2 linked regions of the Lujinxingia sediminis genome follow. The protein of the gene in region 2 binds, or shares a complex with, the protein of the main gene of each other region. Links are inferred from orthologs where the notes say so. Each region holds a gene or a part of one and is shown on either strand. Other genes may lie near its edges.

The links.
Region 1: rpmH (region 2) and rplL share a complex: the UniProt entries of both Escherichia coli proteins name them as parts of the 50S ribosomal subunit. The link is inferred for Lujinxingia sediminis from one-to-one orthologs.

The regions. Positions count from the first base shown.
Region 1 is NZ_SADD01000002.1:533,652-538,193, reverse strand. The notes cover bases 416-3,101. They hold rplL (50S ribosomal protein L7/L12), read left to right. Parts: upstream 416-1,411; coding sequence 1,412-1,792; downstream 1,793-3,101. Other genes in these bases: EA187_RS07630 (anti-sigma factor family protein), read right to left, coding at 2,061-3,101; rplJ (50S ribosomal protein L10), read left to right, coding at 805-1,329. Outside these bases: rplA (50S ribosomal protein L1), read left to right, coding at 1-409; more of EA187_RS07630, read right to left, coding at 3,102-3,356; EA187_RS07625 (RNA polymerase sigma factor), read right to left, coding at 3,480-4,166; EA187_RS07620 (hypothetical protein), read right to left, coding at 4,507-4,542. UniProt on the Escherichia coli protein: The binding site for several of the GTPase factors involved in protein synthesis (IF-2, EF-Tu, EF-G and RF3). Is thus essential for accurate translation.
Region 2 is NZ_SADD01000003.1:180,894-185,355, reverse strand. Bases 1,492-4,462 are described here. They hold rpmH (50S ribosomal protein L34), read right to left. Parts: upstream 3,068-4,462; coding sequence 2,915-3,067; downstream 1,492-2,914. Other genes in these bases: dnaA (chromosomal replication initiator protein DnaA), read right to left, coding at 3,286-4,462; rnpA (ribonuclease P protein component), read right to left, coding at 2,347-2,682; yidD (membrane protein insertion efficiency factor YidD), read right to left, coding at 2,024-2,212; yidC (membrane protein insertase YidC), read right to left, coding at 1,492-1,975. Outside these bases: EA187_RS20605 (hypothetical protein), read right to left, coding at 1-213; more of yidC, read right to left, coding at 278-1,491.

The DNA.
Region 1 (4,542 bases), on a different replicon or contig from region 2:
CGAGTTGATCGAGAAGATCAACGGCGGCTGGACCGACTGGGACGTCACCGTGGCGACGCCGGACATGATGGGCCAGGTCGGTCGTATCGGTCGTGTGCTCGGTCCGCGTGGTCTTATGCCCAACCCGAAGGCCGGTACGGTGACCTTCGACGTGGCCAAGATCGTCAAAGAGCTCAAAGCCGGTCGCGTGGAGTTCCGCGTGGACAAGGGCGGCATCATCCACATCGGCGTGGGTCGTACCAGCTTCGATGCGGTCAAGCTGCAGGAGAACGTCGTGGCGTTGCTTGAGACGCTCGCGCGTCTGAAGCCGGCCAGCTCGAAGTCCCCGTACTTCAAGAGCATCGCGCTGAGCTCGACGATGAGCCCGTCGGTCAAGCTGGACACCGCGTTTGCGCGTGACTTGCTCTAAGATCGTGTGAGAAAGACGCCGGTCCCGGCGGGGCCGGCGTCTTTCTGACAAAAAAGCAGGATACGGCGCTTGACGGAGCCTCCGGGCTCGACTACGAAGAGCGCCGTCGGTCGGGTTACCCCGGCGATAACGCCCCGCGCAGGAGTGTACGCGGAGCGAAGACATAGAGTTGCTTTCGACATCGAAGAAGCAGGTGAGCACGTCAAGTGTTCTTAATGTCCCGCGGAGATGGTCAGATGCGACCGATTGCAGTGCCGGTGTGTATGCCGGCAATCTGGATGACGTTGACTGAGACCCTCCGCACCTTCGGTGCCGAGGGTTTTGTTGTTGGATGGCGTCGAGTCGAGGATCGCAGAAGCGATGCACGACTCGAAGCGAGACTTTAAGGAGATGCGATGAATCGCGCGGAAAAAGAACAAGAAGTCGCGTCGATCCGCTCCGATCTCGAGCAGGCGAAATCCGTCATCCTGGCGAGTCATGTGGGTATGGACGTGAACACGGTGAACGAACTTCGCTCGAAGTTCCGCGCCGAGGGCGTTCAGTACCGGGTGGTCAAGAATACGCTGGCGAAGCTGGCGATCTCGGGCACCGACATGGAAGTGATCTCGGACTTGTTTGTGGGTCCTGTGGCCATCGCGTTCAGCGCGGAGGATGCAGTCAGCCCGGCCCGAGTGATCAAAGACTTTGCCAAGGATCACGACGCCTATGAGGTGCGTGGTGGCTTCCTGGACGGGACAGCGCTGGATGTAGCTGGCGTGAAGCGTCTGGCGGATATGCCGACCAAAGACGAGTTGCGCGCGAAAGTGCTCAGCCTGTTCACGGCGGTGCCCACCAAGTTTGTTCGCACGCTCAACGCCGCGCCGACCTCCTTCTTGCAGGTTCTTACGGCCCGCAAGCAGGATATCGAGCAGAGCGCCTGATCGGAGAGGGACGACCTCTTCACCCATTACAAAACACACCAGAAAAGCTCGCGTGCTGGCGAGCACTTAAGGAGAGAACACCATGGCTGATGTCACCAAAGAACAAGTCGTTGAGTTTCTTAGCAACATGAGCGTGATGGACCTTGCCGGTCTCGTCGAAGAGCTGGAAGAGAAGTGGGGCGTGAGCGCCGCCGCTGCCGCTCCGGTGATGATGGCTGCCGGCCCGGGCGGTGCGGAAGCTGCCGCTGAGCAGACCGAATTCGACGTTGTTCTTGCCAGCTTCGGCGACCAGAAGATCAAGGTCATCAAGGCCGTCCGCGAGCTCACCGGTCTGGGTCTTAAGGACGCCAAGGATCTGGTCGAAGGCGCTCCCTCGACCGTTAAGGAAGGCGTTGATAAGGAAGAGGGCGAGAAGTTCAAGGCTGCCCTTGAAGAAGTCGGCGCGACCGTCGAACTCAAGTAATCGAATGCTCCTGTGAGGGAGCGTGATTCTTGAAGTTAAAGAAACCCCGATGCCTTTTGCGGCGTCGGGGTTTTTTGATCTGAAGGCGGTACAAAGGTGGGGTGCCAGGCGTTCGATCATTTGGAAAGACGATCGGGTGCGAAAGCGATCGGGTGCCAGGGGTTCGATCATTTGAAAATGATCGGGTGCCAGGGGTTCGATCATTTGGAAAACGATCGGGTGCCAGGGGTTCGATCATTTGAAAAATGATCGGGTGCCAGGCGTTCGATCAGGGGGCGGCAGCGTCGATTTCGCGCTGGAGTGTGGCTGCCTGATCGCGGGCGTGTTGAGCTGCCTCGTTGTCGCCGAGCTGCTCCTGGGCCCAGGCGATGAGGGAGTAGGCTTCGGCGCGTGCGCGAGGGCTGCGCTCGGATGAGAGGGCCCGGGTGGCAAACGAGAGGGTGGCTTCGGCGTCGTTGGTGCTGCGGGCCTGTCGGGCGCGTTGCAGGAGGGAGGGAGGGGGCGATGCGACGAGCTCGTCCTCGTCGGCGGCGGGGGTGTCGGCTTCGATGTCCGCGTGTTCGTTGGTTGTGGAGGGCGTGGCAGAGCGCTGTTTGAGAGAGGCGCCTCCAGATGCTGCGAGGGAGGAGGGTTCGGCTGAAGGGGCGGAAGCGCGCTCACGCGTGGGGGCGGTGTCGAGGCGATCTTCAACGGGGGCGAAGGTGTCGCTTTGTGCCTGAGGGGCGGCCGGTGCGGTGGCACCGAAGTCGCTCCTTCCGACGCCGTAGCTGTCTGCTCGGCGGGGAGATGCAGCGCGTTGAGGCGCACGGGCGGTGCTGTCCGTGGGGGAATCGGCAAGAGCGGCACCCGGAGCTTCGGCGCGGCGGCTGGCCCGGGGTTTCGGGGAGGGGGCCGTCCGGGGACGCGGTTCGGCTTCGCGCGCTGGCGACGCTTCGGCGGTGATTGCAGGAGCGGTGCGTTTGAGAGGTTGGTGATGATCTTCGGCCTGGGGGCGCGCGGAGGCAGCCGCGCCGGCTCCGCGCGCGTTGGTTATCTCGGAGATCGCGCCTTCGGTGGGAGCTTTCTCGGCGGCCGCGGAGCTCTCTTCGTCGGGCATGGCTTCATGTTTGGCGTTTTCGGCGAGGGCTGATGTCTCGAAGGAGACGGGGGCGGCCATACCGTGTTCGGCCAGAGGATCGTGGGGGCGCGTGGTGGTGTCGAGTTGTAAGGCGCGTAGGATTCCGGCGACGCCGAGGAGCAGGGCGGCAGCGACAAGGCTCTGACGGAAACCGGGGCTATGCCAGGCGCGTCGCCAGATAGACTGACGAGGGTCGGAAGCGGACCGAGTGTGGGAGGGCGTGTGGGTGCGGGCGTCTTCCAGGATGCGTTCGGTCAGCGTGGAGGGGACACGGGCAGGCTGGGAGGTGTGTCGGGCGATAATATCGCGCGATGCGCGCAGCTCCTCATAGGCCGCTCGCCGCTCGGGGTCAGCGTCGAGCTCGGCGCGCAGCGCTCGGGCCTCTTCGGACGGAAGTTCGCCGTAGAGGAGGTCGAGGAGTTTGTCGTCGGGGGCGTGCGCGCTCATGGCAACATGGTCCGTGAGGAGGAGATCATTTTTAAGCCCGAGGCCTGGGCTGTGTCCGGTTCTATAAACGCAAAGGGTGCGGAATAGATCTAATTCCCTGGTTGCCGGGGCAGACAGGGGAGGTCAGGGGAGCATTTCGGAGGCTTCGTCAGCGTCAAAGCTCTGGGAGGCGAAGTCGGCGAGTTCGCCGCGTAGGGTTTGAAGGGCGTAGCGCATGCGGCTTTTGATGGTGGGAACGGGGCAGTCGAGCATCGTGGCGATCTCGCGAAATTTCAGTCCGGAGATCTCGCGCAGGATAAAGACCTCGCGTTGATCTTCGGGGAGGTTGGCCAGGGCCCGGTCGAGGCGGTCGCGGAAGACCATGCGGTCGTGGTCGACGGAGGCCGAGCGGGCTTGCTCATCCGGGAGGATGTCCTGGCGGGTTGCCCCCTCGTCGTCGCCCAGCGGTTTTTGCAAAGAGAGGGTGTGGGCGCGGCTGTGCTTTCTGGCGAGATCGATGCAGAGGTTTCGGGCAATGGTGTAGGCCCAGGTGGTGAATTTTGCGTCAGGTGAGTAGGAGGCGGCGCTCTTTACGATGCGCAGAAAAGTCTCCTGAAGGAGCTCATCGGCTAGCGAGGGCTGGCGGCAGCTGCGCAAAATGAAGTTGTAGAGGGGCCCCTGGTGGCGAGTGACAAGAAGGGTAAATGCCTTCTGGTCGCCGCCGGCGTAGCGGGTCATCAGCGCTTCGTCGCTCAGTTCGTCGAGCCGGGGTTCGGTAGCGGCTCCGGAAGCGCGGCGGCCGAGCAGGGATTTGATGACGGCGAAGAGCATGATGCTCGCAGGGGACAGGGGGGATCGGGGTGGTACGAGAGGAGTTTATCGGAGGAGGGGGTGGTGGGGCAACGGGATGGAGGGGGGCTGGCGATCGGGTGCCAGGCACTCGTACAGGGGTGGCGATCGGGTGCCAGGCACTCGTACAGGGTTGGCGATCGGGTGCCAGGCACCTGAGCATGATGTTCAAGAAGATCGAAGGCCAGGCACCTGAGCATGATGTTCAAGAAGATCGAAGGCCAGGCACCTGAGCATGATGTTCAAGAAGATCGAAGGCCTGGCACCGAGGTGGGTGCCAGGCCTTCGTGATCATCAGAACTAAACAAGAATGGGCCGTGGCTCAGCTTCCCTGGAGCGCGGAGGAGGTCTGGCCGGC
Region 2 (4,462 bases):
ATCACTCTTTTTGGAGCGGGTGCGCCGGGGCTTCTGCTCGGCGGCCGGCTCCTCTTTTTTGGCCGACGTCTTCGTCGACGAAGTCTTCTTGACCGCTGCGGCCGCCTCCTCGCCAACGGCCACCTTCTGATCTTCGTCGAGTTTGGTGGCGCGGCGGCCACGGGCCGAGCGGCGTCCGCCGGAGGCTTCCTTCGTCTTCTTATCGTCAGCCATAGCATTCATCCTTGGAAGGTGGCCGCCCGATGCGGCCGCAACGTCGAGTCAAGTAGGGGGACGCTCAGGTGGTGGTGGCGCCTTCGTCGGTCGCCGCAAACTGCCGCTTGATCATGTACTGCTGCAGAAGTCCCAGCACCAGGTTGAGCAGGTAGTAAAGCACCAGACCGGCGGGCAAAAAGAGCATGAAGGCGGTGAACATGATGGGCATGATCTTCATCATCATCGCCATCTGCGGGTTGCTCTGATCGACCATCGTCAGGCGCTGCTGAACCACCATCACCGCCCCCATGATGATCGGGAGCAGGAAGATCGGGTCGGGCGCAGAGAGGTCGGTGTACCACAGGAAGTCGGCCTGATAGAGCTCCACCGAGTTGTAGATCATCACGAAGAGGCCGTAGAGGATCGGCATCTGAAGGAGCATCGGCAAACAACCCAGCGGGCTGACGTTATGCTCTTTGAAGACCTTCATGGTCTCTTCGGTCATGCGCTGCTGGTCGTTCTCGTACTTCTCGCGGATCTCTTTGATGATGGGCTGGATCTGCTTCATGCGCTCGGCGCTCACGTAGGCCTTCTGGGTCAGCGGCCAGCTCAGAAGCTTGATGAGCAGGGTGAGCAAAATAATCGCGATGCCCCAGTTGCCGGTGAAGCCGAAGAAGAACACCAGGAGCGCGCGCAGCGGACGCGCCAGCACGGTGAGAAGCCCGTAGTCGACGGCCTCTTCGATGCGGTAGCCCACGTCCTTGAGCACGCCGAAGTCTTTGGGGCCCAGGTAGAGCAGGTGGCTCTCGGTGTAGCGCTCGTTCGGCGCGATCGAGAAGCCTTCATAGGCCAGGTTGGTGCGCAGGTAGTCACCGTCGAGGCGCTCAAAAACGCAGGATTTGGCGCCCGACTCGGGGATCGCCGCCATCAGGAAGTAGCGGGTGTCGGCACCGGCCCAGATCACCGGGTACTGGCTAAAGGTCGTCGTCTCTTCGAGCTGCTCAAAGAGGGTGCGCTCCATATCGTCGCTGTTGCGACAGACCGCCTCGAGCTGGTCGGGGCGGAAGTCCAAAAAGTTGGACTTGCGGTTGGGGTCGTCCTTGCCGATCACGTCGACGAGCAGCGTGTCGACCAGGCGCACATCTTTAAGGCGGTTGTGAACCACCACGTCGAAGTCTACGACGTAGGGCTTCTCGCCATTGATGGCGTAGATCTTATCGACGCTGAAGCGCCCGCGCGGATCGGTGTAGCGGTAGGTGATTTTGTTGAAGGTCTCACCGTCGGCGTTGAGCTCGCTTAAGTCCTCAATGAGCTCGTAGCCGGCGTCCGGGGCCACCTGGACGTTTTCGGCGCGAAAGCGCGTGGTGAAGGGATAGGCCGGCGCATTCTCTTCAAAGGAACGCAACAGATCGCCGCCCTCGCCAGCGTACTGATCGGGGGAGGTGACCTGAATGTCGGTGGCGACCGCGCCCTGGTTGTTCAGGGTAATACGCACCATATCGCTGGCCAGCACATCGGAGCGCTCTTCGACCACCGGCGCTTCGACCGGAGCGTCGTCGGGCTCGGCCGCAGGCATGGCCTGCGCGCTTTCGGACTCAGCTTCGGTGCCTTCGGTCGACGCAGTCTGGGCACCCTCACCACCGGTCTCAGCCTCCTGCGCGGTAACGGCTTCGCCGTCCTCCGGGGCCAACTCGCCGGGATCGGGGCCCATGACGGCCTGCCAGACAATGAAGACGACGGTGATCAGACTCATCGCCAGAATGAAGCGTTTTTGTTCCATGACGCGTTCGCAGTTTGAGGTCCGGGGGGCCTTTGGAGGCCCGTCCGATCAGGGGACGGGATCGTAGCCGCCCGGGCGTAAGGGATGGCAGCGCAGCAGGCGTTTAAGCCCGAGGTAGCCGCCTTTAAAGAAGCCGTAACGCCGCAGCGCCTCGATCATATACGAGGAGCAGGTCGGCCGATATCGGCACATCGGGGGGAGTAAAGGGGAGAGCGCGCGCTGGTAAAAACGCACCATGGCGATGCCCCAGGTCGCCAGAAGACCCGGACGCGCCGAAGCCTGCGCATCTTGAAGATCGCCATCGCTGGCAAGTTCAAGATCCTCAGGCCCGGTGAGGTTCCCCTGGTCGTGTGTGGCGTGCTCCTGGCACATCAGCGACGCTCCGCGCGTGGGCGGCGCGGCTTTTGAGCTCGCGCCACCGATTGGAGCAGGTCGGCGACCAGCTCCTCGTACGCCGGATGCTCGCTGCCCGCTTTGACGATCACCACCGTGTCGTGGCTCAGGCCAAAGAGCGCCTTGTTGCGCCGAAAGATCTCGCGCAGGCGTCGCTTCCAGCGGTTGCGACAGACGGCGTTGCCAACCTTCTTGCTCACCGTCACCCCCAGACGAGGATGATCGAGCGTGTTGGCCTTGCAGTAGACCACCGTCCAACGCCCTTCATAGCGGCGTCCCTTGCGGCGAGTGCGCAAAAAGTCGGAGCGCTTCAAAAGACGCTCCGACTTTCGCAGTCGCTGATCGTGTCCCTCCGCCCCGGGAGCGGTTTCACCTTGATTCGAGGGTGTGATCAATGCACTCACTGGCCGGCCTGGAGTCGGAGTTGCGGGTGTGCTTTCAGCCAGCGTTCATTCCGCCAACACGCGTTTGTGGCGCGAGGGGAATGAGGAGCGAGGCATCGAAGCGAAAGACCCATTCTTCGTCCAGGCGTGGGACGCTCAAGTCTTACTTCTTGTGCTTGGTCACAGCGAGCTGCTTGCGGCCGCGAGAGCGACGACGCTTGACGGTCAGACGGCCGCCGACGGTCTTCATACGCTTGCGGAATCCGTGGGTGCGACGGCGCTTTACTTTGCTCGGTTGGTAGGTGCGTTTGCTCATCTTAAACCTCTGAAGTTCAATGTATGCGTTGCAGTGAGTCTCAATGCTACGTGAATGAAGGCACCCTAACCCCGCGTCGATGCATGGATTTCGGGGTGAGGGGCGTGCGCAGCGTCGGTCCCCATTTTTGGCCGGGGACCAGAGCGCGGCAAATAAACATCACCCATGGCCTAAAGTCAAGCTGGGCCCGGGCGATCGTGGGGGCTTATGGGGGAGTTTCAGCGCAGGAGCAACGCTTCAAGCTCCGCGATGGCGGTGGCGAAGTCGTTATTACCCATCTCCACCAGGTCTTCGATCTTGCGGAAAGCGGTGAGCACCGTGGTGTGATCCTTACCACCGAACTTTCGTCCCAGCTCCGGGTAGCTCTCCCCGGTGTGCTTGCGGCTCAAGTACATCGCCATCTGACGCGGTTCGCTGATCGCGCGGGTGCGTCGGCTTCCCTTGATGTCGGAGGGCTTGATGTCGAAATGGGAGGCGACCATGCGGATGATCTGCTCGACGCCCAGGCTGCGCTCATGCTGGATGTTCATGCGTTTGAGCAGCTGGCGGGCCAGATCCGTGTTGAGCGGCACGCCCAGGAGCTGGGCCTGGGCGACCATGCGCAGGAGCGTACCTTCGAGCTCGCGCACGTTGCTGCGGATGGAGGTGGCCAGCAGCAGCACGAGTTCTTTGCTCAGCTCGATCTTGCTGTCTTCGGCCTTCTTCTCCAGGATCGCCACCCGGGTCTCGATCTCGGGGGCTTGCACATCGGCGATCAATCCCCAGGCGAAGCGGCTGGCCAGGCGCTCCTCAATGCCGGGCAGCTCCTGCGGGGTCTTATCGGAGGTCATCACGATCTGCTTGCCGCTCTGATAGAGGGCGTTGAACGTGTGGAAGAACTCCTCCTGGGTGGAGTCCTTGCCGCCGATGAACTGAATGTCATCGATCAGGAGCAGATCGCAGTCGTTTCTGAACTGGTTGCGAAACTCGGCCATCGTCTTCTGGCGCAGGCTCCCGATGAGCTCGTTCATGAAGACTTCGGCCGAGAGGTAGCGCACGCGGGTGCGGGGATCGCGGCGCAACATCTCCACGCCGATCGCCTGCAAGAGGTGCGTCTTACCCAGGCCCACTCCCCCGAAGATGAAGAGCGGGTTGTAGGTCTGACCGCTGCCCGAGGCCACGGCCTGGCAGGCCGCGTGGGTAAACTGGTTGGAGGGACCCACGACAAACTCATCGAAGGTGTAGCGCGGGTTCATGCCCGCCGCGCTCACCAGTGCGTCGAGATCGGCCGGCGATGCCGCTTCGATGAGCCCGAAGTCAAAGAGGGCAGCCTGGCCGCTTTCGTTGTCGAGGCGCGCGGAGCGCGCGGCCATCGGCTCGGCCTCAAGGTCAATGTTCTCCACCTCGATGGGCTCG